Regions from separate parts of the Variovorax sp. V35 genome, predicted to be linked through region 3. Evidence: predicted binding sites of a transcription regulator. Region 3 holds the regulator's gene; each other region holds the start of a gene.
The links. The regulator sigma-54, encoded in region 3, starts transcription at its own class of promoters, with help from an activator protein. The targets are predictions, from matches to a motif close to TGGCANGNAANCTGCTTT.

Region 1 (4,272 bases), 2.3 Mb from region 3:
CCGCCTGCGGCCAGCCATGGCGGCGGCGCGGCCATCGACAGCGTGGCGAACGGCAGGCCAGCGAGCGCCTGCAGCAACAGCGCGAACAGCTTCACCGCCCCAGCGGCCACGTCCCACAGCGGCGGCACCGCCACGCCGAGCATCGCCAGCGGCGTGATCACCAGCGTCACCCACGGGATCGCGAGCGCGTTGGCCACCAGCCCGACCGCCGACACCTGCTGGAACAGCAGCAGGCTCAGCGGCGCGAGCGCCAGCGTGATGGTCCATTGCTCGCGAAAGAAGCGGCCCAGGCGCGTGAGCGCGCCCACCCGCCCCTCGCCCGGCACAGCCGTGGCGGAGGCGAACAGCACCGCCACCGCCACGAAGCTGAGCCAGAAGCCGGCCTGCAGCAGCGCCCACGGATCGGCGGCCACCACGACCGCCGCCGTCAGCAGCCAGACGTGCGGCCACGGCCAGCGCCGGCCGGTCAGGCGCAGCAGCGCCACGGCCGCAAGCATCCAGACCGTGCGCTGCGAGGGCACACCCCAGCCGCTGAAGAGCGCGTAGAGCGCGGCCAGCCCCACGCCGCCCGCGAGTGCGGCCTGTTGTGCGGGCAGCCGCAGCATGAGCCGGCTGCTGCGCCGCCAGAGCGCGCCGACCACATGCGCCGCGAACCACGCGAACAGGGTGATGTGCAGGCCCGAGATCGACATCAGGTGCGCGACGCCGGTGGCGCGAAACACGTCCCAGTCGGCGCGGTCGATGGCGCCCTGGTCGCCGGTGACCAGCGCGGCGATCACGCCGGCCTGGCGCCGGTCGTCCACGCGGGCGAAGACCGCATCGCGCACGGCCTCGCGCGCCCGCTCGATCGGGTGCCGCCACGTCGTACCCAGCAGGCGCGGCGCGGGGTCGCGCGCCCCGGCCCGCACATGGCCTTGGGCATGCACGCCCTGCTCCCACGCCCACAGCTCGCTGTCGAAGCCATGCGGATTGAGGTTGCCGTGCGGCGCGCGCAGGCGCACGGTCAGTTGCCAGCGCTGGCCGGCGTGCACCTCGCCCACGGTGCGCGCGACGGATGCGCGACGTTCGGCGGGCTGCTCCCACATCCCGCTGTACTCGCCGTACCAGGCGAGCGCGATGCGCGGCGGCACCGTCGGCGGCGCCTCATCGGAGGCATCGGCCCACTGCGCCGTCTCCACATCGAAACGGAAGCGCGTTCCGATCTCGCCGGGCTGCGGCATCTGCGAGACCACGCCTGTGAGCCGCAGGTCGCGCCCTTCCAGTTGCGGCTCCAGCGCCCCGTTTGCATAGGCCGTCGCGCGCCATCCGGCGAGCCCCGCGCCGGCCATCGCACCGCAGGCCAGCGACAGCATCAGCACGAACAGCCGAGGCCCACGCCACCGCCACAACAGCCATCCACCGCCGAGCCCCGCCAGCAGCAACGCGACGTAGACACCCGCCGCCCACAACAGCGGCTGACGCAGTTGCACCGCCGCGCCGAGCAGCGTACCGCCCAGCGCAACGAAGGCCCCCGACCCACCCGCGACAGCCTCGGACGCACGCCGCGACTGCCCTCCCCACACCCCGGAATCCATGATGCAAACCCTCCCCCAACCCACGCTCGATGGCGCGTTAATTGCTTGGCAACTGGGCTAGTATGCGTCTCACCAGAGACATCTTTTCGATGCAACCTCGCTGCACTGCACGCCCCTACGCATGTCCATCCACGCCGCACTCCACCACGTCACCCACTACACATACGACCGCCTGGTGCAGTTGGGCCCGCAAGTCGTGCGACTGCGCCCCGCGCCCCATTGCCGCAGCAATGTGATCTCGTACTCGCTGCGGGTCGAACCGGCCGAGCACTTCGTCAACTGGATGCAGGACCCGTTCGCCAACTACCAGGCGCGGCTCGTGTTCCCCGAGAAGACGCGCGAGTTCAAGGTCACGGTCGACCTCGTGGTCGAGATGGCGGTCTACAACCCCTTCGACTTCTTCCTGGAGCCGCAGGCCGAGAACTTCCCCTTCAAGTACACGGCCTCGCAGGCCGAAGAGCTGGCGCCCTACCTCGTCACCGAGAAGCCCACGCCGCTGCTGCAGGCCTACCTCGACAGGATCGAGCGCAAGGAACAGCGCACCATCGACTTCCTGGTCGGCATCAACCAGCAGGTGCAGAAGGACGTCAGCTACCTCATCCGCATGGAGCCCGGCGTGCAGACGCCGGAAGAAACGCTGAGCAACGGCAGCGGCTCCTGCCGCGACTCGGGCTGGCTGCTGGTGCAACTGCTGCGCCACTGCGGCCTGGCCGCGCGCTTCGTGTCGGGCTATCTGATCCAGCTCACGCCCGACGTGAAGGCCCTCGACGGCCCCAGCGGCACCACGGTCGACTTCACCGACCTGCACGCCTGGTGCGAGGTGTTCCTGCCGGGCGCCGGCTGGATCGGCCTGGACGCCACCTCGGGCCTGCTCGCCGGCGAAGGCCACATCCCGCTGGCCTGCACGCCCACGCCTTCCAGCGCCGCGCCCATCGAGGGCGGCGTCGACGAGTCCGAGGTCGAGTTCAGCCACGAGATGAAGGTCACGCGCATCTACGAATCGCCGCGCGTCACCAAGCCCTACACCGAAGAACAATGGGCCGAGGTGCTCGCGCTCGGCGACGCGGTCGATGCGCGCCTCGTGGCCGGCGACGTGCGCCTGACGATGGGCGGCGAGCCCACCTACGTGGCCACCAGCGACCGCGACGCGCCCGAATGGAACACCGACGCGCTCGGCCCCACCAAGCGCGGCTACGCCACCGAGCTCGTGCACAAGCTGCGCGCCGAGTACGGCCAGGGCGGCTTCCTGCATTTCGGCCAGGGCAAGTGGTACCCGGGCGAGCAGCTGCCGCGCTGGGCGCTGTCGATCTTCTGGCGCGCCGACGGCCAGACGCTGTGGCAAGACCCCGAGCTGTTCGCCGACGAACGCTTTCCCACGCACTACACGAGCGAGGACGCGCGCCGCTTCACCACCGTGCTGGCGCACAAGCTGGGCCTCACCGAGCGCTACATCCAGCCCGGCTACGAGGACACCTATTACTACCTGTGGCGCGAACGCCGCCTGCCGGTGAACGTCGACCCCTTCGACTCCAAGCTGGACGACGAACTCGAACGCGTGCGCCTGCGCCGCGTGTTCACGCAGAAGCTCGACGCGGTGATCGGCTACATGCTGCCCATCGAACCCGGCAACGCCAACAGCGACACGCCCGCGCTCGCCGGCCCCGGCTGGAAGACCGGCCCCTGGTTCCTGCGCGACGACCGCCTGTTCCTGATCCCGGGCGATTCGCCCATGGGCTACCGCCTGCCGCTCGACTCGCAGCCGTGGGCGAGCAAGGGCGACTACCCCTACCTCATCGAGCGCGACCCGACCGCGCCGCGCGCCGCGTTGCCCAGCGCGTCCGACTACCGCGCGCGCTATGCCACCGCCACCCCGGTGGCCGGCGCCGACCTGGGCGAGGTGCCCTACACCTTCGGCACGCCGCCCGTGATGGCCGCGTCGCTGCGCATGCAGAGCCCCGGCGATGCGGCGAAGGGCGATGCAGCAGCTGCTTCTGCCGATGCCGCCACGCCCGCCACGCGCCAGCCGCTGCGCGGCGAATCGGCCCACTGGGTCACGCGCACCGCGCTGTGCGTCGAGGTGCGCGACCCGCGCCGCGCCAACGGCCCGGCGGCCGAGAAAAAGGGCAGCGCCTCAGGCGTGCTCTACGTCTTCATGCCGCCGCTGGCACGCCTGGAGGACTACCTCGACCTCGTCGCCGCCGTCGAAGCCACCGCGCAGCAGCTCGGCGTGCGCATCGTGATGGAAGGCTATCCGCCGCCACGCGATCCGCGCCTGAAGATGCTGGCCGTGACGCCCGACCCGGGCGTGATCGAGGTCAACATTCACCCGGCCCACAACTGGAAGGAACTCGTCGACCACACCGAGTTCCTCTACAACGCCGCGTTCGAGACGCGCCTGTCGGCCGAGAAGTTCATGACCGACGGCCGCCACACCGGCACCGGCGGCGGCAACCACTTCGTGATGGGCGGCGCCACGCCCGCCGACAGCCCCTTCCTGCGCCGGCCCGAGCTGCTGGCCAGCCTGCTGCTGTACTGGCACAACCACCCCTCGCTGAGCTACCTGTTCTCGGGCATGTTCATCGGCCCGACGAGCCAGGCGCCGCGCGTGGACGAGGCGCGCAACGACCAGGTCTACGAACTGGAAATTGCGCTGAAGGAGATCGCCAAGAACCGCGAGATCTACGGCCAGAACATGCCC
Region 2 (4,272 bases), 1.4 Mb from region 3:
GCTGCACACCCCGCTGCCCTGGATGATCGGCCCGCTGTTCGCGGTGTCGCTGGCCTCGATCGCGGGCCAGCTGACCGCGAGCCACACGCCGCTGCGCAACCTGGGGCAGTGGGTCATCGGCACCGCGCTGGGCCTGTATTTCACGCCGCAGGTGGTGACGCTGGTGGCCGGCGTGTGGTGGGCGATCCTGCTGGCCATCGGCTGGGCGCTGCTGCTGGGTTGGGGTTTCGGCCGCTGGCTGCACCGCGTGCATGCGGCGCGCATGCCGCATGTGCCGGCGAAATCCATGAGAGCCACGACTTACTTCGCAGGCGCCATCGGCGGCGCTTCGGAGATGACGCTGCTGGCCGAATCGGCCGGCGCGCGCACCGACCTGGTGGCCGCCGCACACAGCCTGCGGCTGATGGTGGTGACGGTGACGATCCCGTTCGCGATGCAGTGGAGCGGGCTGCACGGCCTGGAAATCAACCCGCCCGGCGTGCGCGAGGTGAACCCGGCCGGGCTGGCCTTGCTGGCGCTGGCCACCGGCGTGGGCGGGCTCGTGATGCGGGCGCTGGGCCGCACCAACCCCTGGTTCATAGGGCCGCTGCTGGTGGCGATGGGCTTCACGGTTGCGGGGCAGTCGCTGTCGGCGGTGCCGACCTGGCTGTCGAACACCGCGCAGCTGGTGATTGCCGTGAGCCTGGGCGTGCGCTTCAGCCGCGAGTTTTTGCACACGGCGCCGCGCTGGCTCGGCTCGGTGGCGCTGGGCACGGTCGGCATGCTGGTGCTGTGCGCCGGCGCGGCCTGGCTGCTGGCCGGGGCGACCGGGCTGCACCCGGCCACGATGATCCTGGGCACCTCGCCCGGCGGCATCGCCGAGATGTCGATCACGGCCAAGGTGCTGCAGCTGGGCGTGCCGGTGGTCACGGCCTTCCAGGTGTGCCGGCTGGTGGCGGTGCTGCTGGTCGTGGGGCCGATGTACCGCTGGACCGAGCGCTGACGGCGCAGTACACCGCCAAAGAAAAAGCGCCCCGCGGGGCGCTTTTTTCGTTCGGGCGGGGCAGGCTGCTCAGTGCACCAGCACCGGTGTGTGCGCCAGCTCGGCGTAGCCCTCGAGCGTGTCCTCGACCTCTTCCTGCGTGGGCGTGTTGAGCTGCCAGGCGGCGATCTGCTGCTGGAACAGTTCGGCCCAGGAGCCGTCGAGGTACACCTCTTTGCCCGATCGCTTGTCCACGATCTCGAAGCCGTGGCGTTCCAGCACGGGGCCGTTGGGCGTCGTGCTGGGCTCGTCGCCGTCGTTCGGCTGCACGTGCACGACGACGAAGGACTCGGAGTCGTAAAGCATGTTCATGGCGGGCCCTGTGAGGATGTCGATGGCGTTCATGGGGGTTAGATAGCAATCAACGCGCCAGTTTCAAGAACAGTTGTCCTCGCGCCGTTGATATGTGAGCCTTTTTGCCTCAATTGGCGGGCGCTTCGGGTAGGGGTTTGCGCAATTGGGCGTCAGCAAAGTCGCCGTTTGCCTCGGTCTGGCGGATGCGCACGGGCAGGTAGCCATAGCGCGGCGCCAGCCAGAGCTCCAGTTTCCGGTCGAAATCCTTGCGCGGCGTGCGGGTGAGCTTGCGCGTGGTGAATTCGCCGGCCGGCAGGCTCAGCTGCTCCTCGTCGCCGACCTCGAAGACCCACACGTCGCCGTCGCGCACGCCCACCGTCTGCACCGAGATCCGGGTGCCGGCCGGGTACCGCGTCGGGCTGGCCGCCAGCAGGCCGCCCAGCTGCATCATGACGCTCATGCGGTCCTGCGCGCCGGGCTGCAGGGGCACCGACGGCGCGTTGTTGCTGAAGATGATCTGCCCCTGGTCGCGCGCGAAATGCGAGGCGACCTCGGCCTTGCGGCTTTCCGAATAGCGCTCGGGCTCCAGGCCGGAGGGGCCGATCTTGCCGGTGCTGTGCCAGTTCAGCAGGGTGAAGAACACCGCCTTGAGCGTGAGCCGCCCGTCGTAGCGGCTACCGTCCTGCAGCCAGACCAGTTCGCCGAACACGCCGCGCTGTGGCGAGGCGCCTTTCTGGCCCGTGGCCTCGAAATCGAGCGTGACCGAGCCCGGAATCCGCAGCGCCTGGGTGCCGGCGATGGTGCCCGAGGCGCCGCTGCCGGCCGTGGTCGTGCCGCCCTGCGTGCCACCGGGCGCGTTGCCGGTGGCGGCGGCCGGGGCGCTGGCCGGCGCTTCGGGGGCGGTTGCTCCTGAATCTGTAGCGGCCTGCGCGGTCTGGTCGGGCGTTTCGGGGGGCGGCGTCTGGGCCGGTGCGTCCGGCACGGGGGCCGGGGCCGGCTTGGGGCGGGGCACCGAGGCCTCGCGCGGACGCCGGGGCTTGGCCGGAGGCGGCGGCTTGGCCGCGACCGGCGCGGCGGCCGGTGCCGCGGGGGCTTCCGCTGCGGGCGGCGCGATCACGATCGTGCGCGTGATGAACTTGCTGGCCAGCGGCGAGGGCTCCGGCCCGATGGCCATCGGTGCCAGCCCGAGCAGCAGCAGGTGCGCCAGCGCCACCGCCAGCGTCAGCCCCGCGAGCGCGCGCCAGGACGGGCGCCCGGGCAGGCCCAGGGACAGCGGTGGGGGCGCGACGTGCGTCGACATGGGTGTGTGGAGTGGGTTGCGGCGCCGAGGTTCACGAAGTCCACTCGGTACACTGCCGCCCGTTCAACCAGTTTAGTGGGCGCGGCGCCGCGCCCTTTTTCTTGCTCACGCCCGTACCATGAAACTCGCCACCCTGAAGGACGGCTCGCGCGACGGCCAGTTGGTCGTCGTCTCGCGCGACCTCACGCTCGCCCACTACGCCACCGGCATCGCGAGCCGCTTGCAGCAGGTGCTGGACGACTGGGGCTTCATGAGCCCGCAGCTGCAGGACCTGTACGACGCCCTCAACCACGGCCGCGCGCGCCACGCCTTTCCCTTCGACCCCGCCCAGTGCATGGCGCCGCTGCCGCGCGCCTACCAGTGGGCCGACGGCTCGGCCTACCTGAACCACGTCGAGCTGGTGCGCCAGGCGCGCAACGCCGAGGTGCCCGAGAGCTTCTACACCGACCCCCTCATGTACCAGGGCGGCAGCGACGACTTCCTGGGCCCGGTCGACGACGTGATCGTGCCCAGCGAGGCCATGGGCATCGACTTCGAGGCCGAGATCGCCGTCGTCACCGGCGACGTGAAGATGGGGTCCACCCCCGAGCAGGCGCTGGACGGCATCCGCCTCGTGATGCTGGCCAACGACGTGAGCCTGCGCAACCTCATCCCGGCCGAACTGGCCAAGGGCTTCGGCTTCTTCCAGAGCAAGCCCGCCACCGCCTTCAGTCCCGTGGCCGTCACGCTCGACGAGCTCGGCGAGGCCTGGCAGGACGGGCGCGTGCACCTGGCGCTGCAAAGCAGCTGGAACGGCCGCAAGGTCGGCCTGTGCGACGCCGGCCCCGAGATGACCTTCCACTTCGGCCAGCTCATCGCCCACATCGCCAAGACCCGCAACGTGCGCGCCGGCAGCATCGTCGGCAGCGGCACCGTGAGCAACAAGGGCGTCGAGAAGAACGGCCGCATGGAATGGCCCAAGGGCTACTCGTGCATCGCCGAGAAGCGCTGCATCGAGACCATCCAGGACGGCGCGCCGGCCACCGACTTCATGAAGTTCGGCGACACCATCCGCATCGAGATGAAGGGCCTGGACGGGCGCTCGCTGTTCGGCGCAATCGACCAGGAGATCGTGTCGACGGCGGGGCGGCCGGTGGAGGCGCCGGTGTCGCTCACCAAGCCGCAGGCCGGAACCGACACCGGCACCGCGCCGGAACCCGCCGCCGAAGGCTGACGCGGGCCCTGTCGGGGTTTCTCCCCGTTCGGCTGGCCGGAAGCCCCCGTTCCGCAAAGCCCAACCCTGCGCGGCGGGCGCTGCCTAGGATGCAGCGATCCGTTCACTGCAAGGAGACAGGTCCATGGGCATGCCGAAGCTGGCGGGGCGCGCGCTGTGCGCGTGGGTGGTGATGGGCATGGCGCTGGCCGGGCAGGCCGCCGCCCAGAAGCTCAGCGACGACAAGGTGCGCGTGGGCGTGCTGTCGGACATGTCGGGCCTGTACGCCGACACCGCGGGGCGCGGCTCGGTCGAGGCCGCGCGCATGGCCATCGAGGACTTCGGCGGGAAGGTGCTCGGACGGCCCATCGAACTGGTCTCGGGCGACCACCAGAACAAGGCCGACATCGGCGCCTCGCTGGCGCGCACCTGGTACGACCGCGACGGCGTCGACGCCATCTTCGA
Region 3 (4,272 bases):
GACCCGATCGCCGTGATCGAGATCCAGCGGATCATCAGTTTCCTGAAAGAGCGCGGCATCGGCGTGCTCATCACCGACCACAACGTGCGTGAGACGCTGGGCATCTGCGATCACGCGTTCATCATCAGCGACGGGCACGTGCTGGCACAAGGCACACCCTCGGAGATCGTCGACAACGCCGAGGTACGCAGGGTGTACCTGGGCGAGCACTTCCGCATGTAAGGGCGGGGGCGGTTCCTATGAAGCAAGGGCTGTCCCTTCGCGTTTCGCAGCATCTGGCCTTGACGCCTCAGCTGCAGCAGTCGATCCGGCTTCTGCAGCTCTCCACGCTCGAACTGAGCCAGGAGGTGGAGCAGATGCTGGACGAGAACCCGTTCCTCGAGCGCACCGCGGAAGAAGCGGCGCGCGAGGAATTCGGGCTGGACACGGCCGACGCGCCGGTGCCGCGCGACGACGCGGGCGAGGGCGAGGCCGAGTTCACGCCGTCCGCCGCCAGCACGTCCTCCACCTCCAGCGACACCACCACCTCGACCCCCGACACCGACGGCCCCGCCGCCGAGATCGCCGAGCGCGAGCCCGACTGGGAAGGCGACGGCACCGTCGACATGGCGCCCGACGACAGCGAGTGGGGCAGCGACGCGCCCGCGCGCCAGAACAACCTGGGCGACGACGAGCGTGCCGACGCCACCGAACTCGCGCGCAGCCAGGAGTCGCTGCAGTCGTTCCTGCACCGCCAGGCGCTGAGCCTGCGGCTCAATGAAAACGACTGCGCCGCGCTGCGCTTCCTGATCGAGTCGCTCAACGACGACGGCTACCTCGAAGACTCGCTGCCCGCATTGGCCTCGGGCCTGGCGGGCGACGACAACGACCAGTTCGACGACCTCGTGCACCACTTCCAGGTGGCGCTGGGCCTGCTGCAGAGCCTGGAGCCGGTGGGCGTCGGCGCGCGCGACCTCGGCGAATGCCTGAGCATCCAGCTGAAGGCGCTTGCCAGCGAAGACGAGACCGAGGCCGAAGCGCTCATCCGCAAGACCGCCATCGCGATCTGCAAGCAGCCCATGGAGCTGCTCGCGCGGCGCGACTTCAAGCGCCTGGCCACGCTCACGCGCACCAACGAAGACCTGGTGCGCTCGGCGCTGCAGGTCATTGCGCGGCTCGAGCCCAAGCCGGGGCGCCGCTTTGTCGACGTCGAACGCAACATCGTCATTCCCGACGTGATCGTCACCAAGACCGGGCGCGGCACCAACGTGAAGTTCCGCGTCATGCTCAACCCCGAGGTCATGCCGCGCCTGCGCGTGCACGACATTTACGCCGGTGCGCTCAAGTCGCACAAGGGCGAGGGCAGCCAGGCGCTGTCGCAGCGGCTGCAGGAGGCGCGCTGGTTCATCAAGAACATCCAGCAGCGCTTCGACACCATCCTGCGCGTGAGCAACGCCATCGTCGAGCGCCAGAAGAGCTACTTCGTGCACGGCGAGCTGGCCATGCGCCCGCTGGTGCTGCGCGAGATCGCCGACGAGCTGGGCCTGCACGAGTCGACCATCTCGCGCGTGACCACCGCCAAGTACATGGCCACGCCCTTCGGCACGGTCGAGCTGAAGTACTTCTTCGGTTCGGCGCTGGGCACCGAGACCGGTGGCAATGCGTCGAGCACCGCGGTGCGCGCGCTGATCAAGCAGTTCGTGAGTTCCGAGAGCATCAAGAAGCCGCTGTCCGACAGCCAGATCTCCGAGATGCTGAAAGAGCAGGGCATCGAGTGCGCGCGCCGCACCGTCGCCAAGTACCGCGAAGCGCTGCGCATCGCACCGGCCAACCTGCGCAAGGCTCTGTAGAAAGCCCACGATGACCCGTCGCCTGCTGTCGCGCTGGGGGCATTGGGTTCTTGTTGTGGCTGCGGCGCTGCTGTTCGCCGGCTGCGCCACGCTGCCCGACGAGGCACCGCGCCCGCCCACCAAGGCCATCGCCGTCTCGGCCGACACCGCGCTCGGCAAGATCGCGCTGGCCTCGCAGCCCGACCCCGACCTCAGCGGCTTTCGCCTGATGCCTGGCGGCGACTTCGCCTTCGACACGCGGCTGCAGCTGGCGCGCCGCGCGCAGCGCACGCTCGACGTGCAGTACTACCAGATCGAGAACGACGAGACCGGCCGCTACCTGCTGCGCACTCTGCGCGATGCGGCCCAGCGCGGCGTGCGCGTGCGCCTGTTGATGGACGACCTGTACACGTCCGGCGAAGACGAGCTGCTGCTCGGCCTGGCCGCCACGCCGAACGTCGAGCTGCGCCTGTTCAACCCGTTCCCGGCGGGGCGCGGCAGCCTGCTCAAGCGCTTCACCGCGTCGCTGTTCGACTTCAGCCGCGTCAACCGCCGCATGCACAACAAGCTCTTCATCGCCGATGGCGCGATGGCGGTGGCGGGCGGGCGCAACATCGGCAACCAGTACTTCCGCCGCACCACCGGCCCGAACTTCATCGACCTCGACACCTTCGTGACGGGTGCGCTGATCCCGCGCCTGGGCGTGCTGTTCGACCAGTACTGGAACAGCCCGCACGTGCGCCCGATCGGCGCGGTCGTGCACACCGACCTGCCGCGCGAAGAGCTGCAGCGCCGCTTCGACGCCGCCACCGGCCCCGACACCACGCCGCCGCCGCCCAGGCCTGCGCCCAACGACCTGCTCGGCTACAGCCCGGTGGCCGACGACCTCGACGCCGGCAAGCTGGGCCTGATCTGGACCACCGCCGAGGCTTATGCCGATTCGCCCGACCGCGTGATCGGCAAGACCGCGTCGTACGGCGGCGTGCCGCTGCTCGACGTGGACAGCGTGCGCTACAACGTGGTCGAGCAGATGCGCCGCGCGCGCAGCGAGGTGACGCTGGTCTCGCCCTACCTGATCCCGGGCGCGTCGGGGCTGGAGGTGATGCGCGAGATCCGCGGGCGCAACGTGAAGATCAGCGTGGTCACCAACTCGCTCGCCGCCACCGACGAACCGCTGGTGCACACCGCCTACCGCCGCTACCGCGCCGACATGCTCGCGTTGGGCGCCGAGCTGCACGAGCTGAGTTCCGCGCGCACGCGGCGCAGCGTGCGGCTGGGTTTGTTCGGCACGTCGGTGGGGCGGCTGCACGCCAAGTCGGCGGTGATCGACCAGCGCATCCTGTTCGTCGGCTCGATGAATTTCGACCCGCGCTCCGAGATCCACAACACCGAGATCGGCCTGTTCATCCGCAGCCCCGAGATGGCGCAGCAGACACTGAAGCTGCTCGACGTGCTCAAGCAGCAGGGCGCCTACCGGCTGCGCTTTGCCGAAGGCGGTAATGCGGGCGCAGTCGGCTCGCGGCGCATCGAATGGGTCAGCGAGGAAGGCGGCAAGACCACCGTGCTGCACGAAGAGCCCGACTCGGGCTTCTGGGACCGCACCATGCTCGAGCTGCTGTCGCCGCTCACGCCCGAGAGCCTGTTGTAGCGGCTCAGGTGCCGCGCACCGCCGACCACACCAGCCGCAGGCCCAGCAGGCCCATCACGCCACCGGCCGCGCGGTCGATCCAGGTCTTGTAGCGCAGGTAGGCCGCACGCGGCGCGGCCGAGGACAGCGCCAGCGCGACGATCGCGTACCAGCCCGTCTCGATGCAGAAGATCACGGCCGGCACCGCGAGCGCCAGCACCAGCGGCACCTCACGCGGAAGGAAGGCCGCGAAGATGCTCGCATACACCACCGCCGTCTTCGGGTTGCTGATCTGCGTGGCCAGGCCGAGCAGGAAGGTGCGTCCGCTGCGGCCCTGGCTTCGGGGCGAGGCGTCCGTGTCGGGCGTGATCGCGAGCGGCTGCCGCGCGCCGCGCCAGATGCGAAAGCCCAGGTAGATCAGGTAGGCGCCGCCGAAGGCCTTGATCGCGAGGTACAGCCCCGGCACCGCGAGGAAGGCCGCCTGCAGCCCGGCCAGCGCCGCGATCGAGAACGCCAGCCCGCCGGCGCCCATGCCCAGCGCCGCAGCCAGCCCGTCGCTGCGCGAGGCCACGGCCGTGCGCGCCACCATGACGAAGCTCGGGCCCGGGCTCATCGCGCCCACGGCCATGGCGCCGGCGATGCCGAGCAGGGACAGAAGGTGGGCGTCGGTCATGGGAAGGCTCCGGTGGGGAATGGGTTCATTGCACGTTCACGGCTTCGACCTGCACCAGCAGCTTCACCTTGTTCTCGAAGCCGAAGTTCAGGCCCCAGGTGATGCCCCAGTCGCTGCGCTGCACGGTGGCCTCGAAGTCGCCGCCGCAGACCTGGCGGTTGATG

Region 1: a site for sigma-54 is predicted at 1,605-1,622, ahead of ACAM42_RS13200 (DUF2126 domain-containing protein). Genes of this name have one in related genera too.
Region 2: a site for sigma-54 is predicted at 1,376-1,393, ahead of ACAM42_RS29655 (DUF3567 domain-containing protein). Genes of this name have one in related genera too.

The regions. Positions count from the first base shown of each region.
Region 1 is NZ_AP028666.1:2,842,904-2,847,175, reverse strand. It holds gene ACAM42_RS13205 (DNA internalization-related competence protein ComEC/Rec2) at 1-1,574, opposite strand, end outside; gene ACAM42_RS13200 (DUF2126 domain-containing protein) at 1,696-4,272, shown strand, end outside.
Region 2 is NZ_AP028666.1:6,438,620-6,442,891, reverse strand. It holds gene ACAM42_RS29660 (AbrB family transcriptional regulator) at 1-982, shown strand, start outside; gene ACAM42_RS29655 (DUF3567 domain-containing protein) at 1,052-1,333, opposite strand; gene ACAM42_RS29650 (DUF3108 domain-containing protein) at 1,443-2,615, opposite strand; gene ACAM42_RS29645 (fumarylacetoacetate hydrolase family protein) at 2,734-3,828, shown strand; gene ACAM42_RS29640 (ABC transporter substrate-binding protein) at 3,953-4,272, shown strand, end outside.
Region 3 is NZ_AP028666.1:586,496-590,767, forward strand. It holds gene lptB (LPS export ABC transporter ATP-binding protein) at 1-222, shown strand, start outside; gene rpoN (RNA polymerase factor sigma-54) at 240-1,829, shown strand; gene ACAM42_RS02710 (phospholipase D family protein) at 1,840-3,456, shown strand; gene ACAM42_RS02715 (LysE family translocator) at 3,461-4,108, opposite strand; gene ACAM42_RS02720 (YceI family protein) at 4,134-4,272, opposite strand, start outside.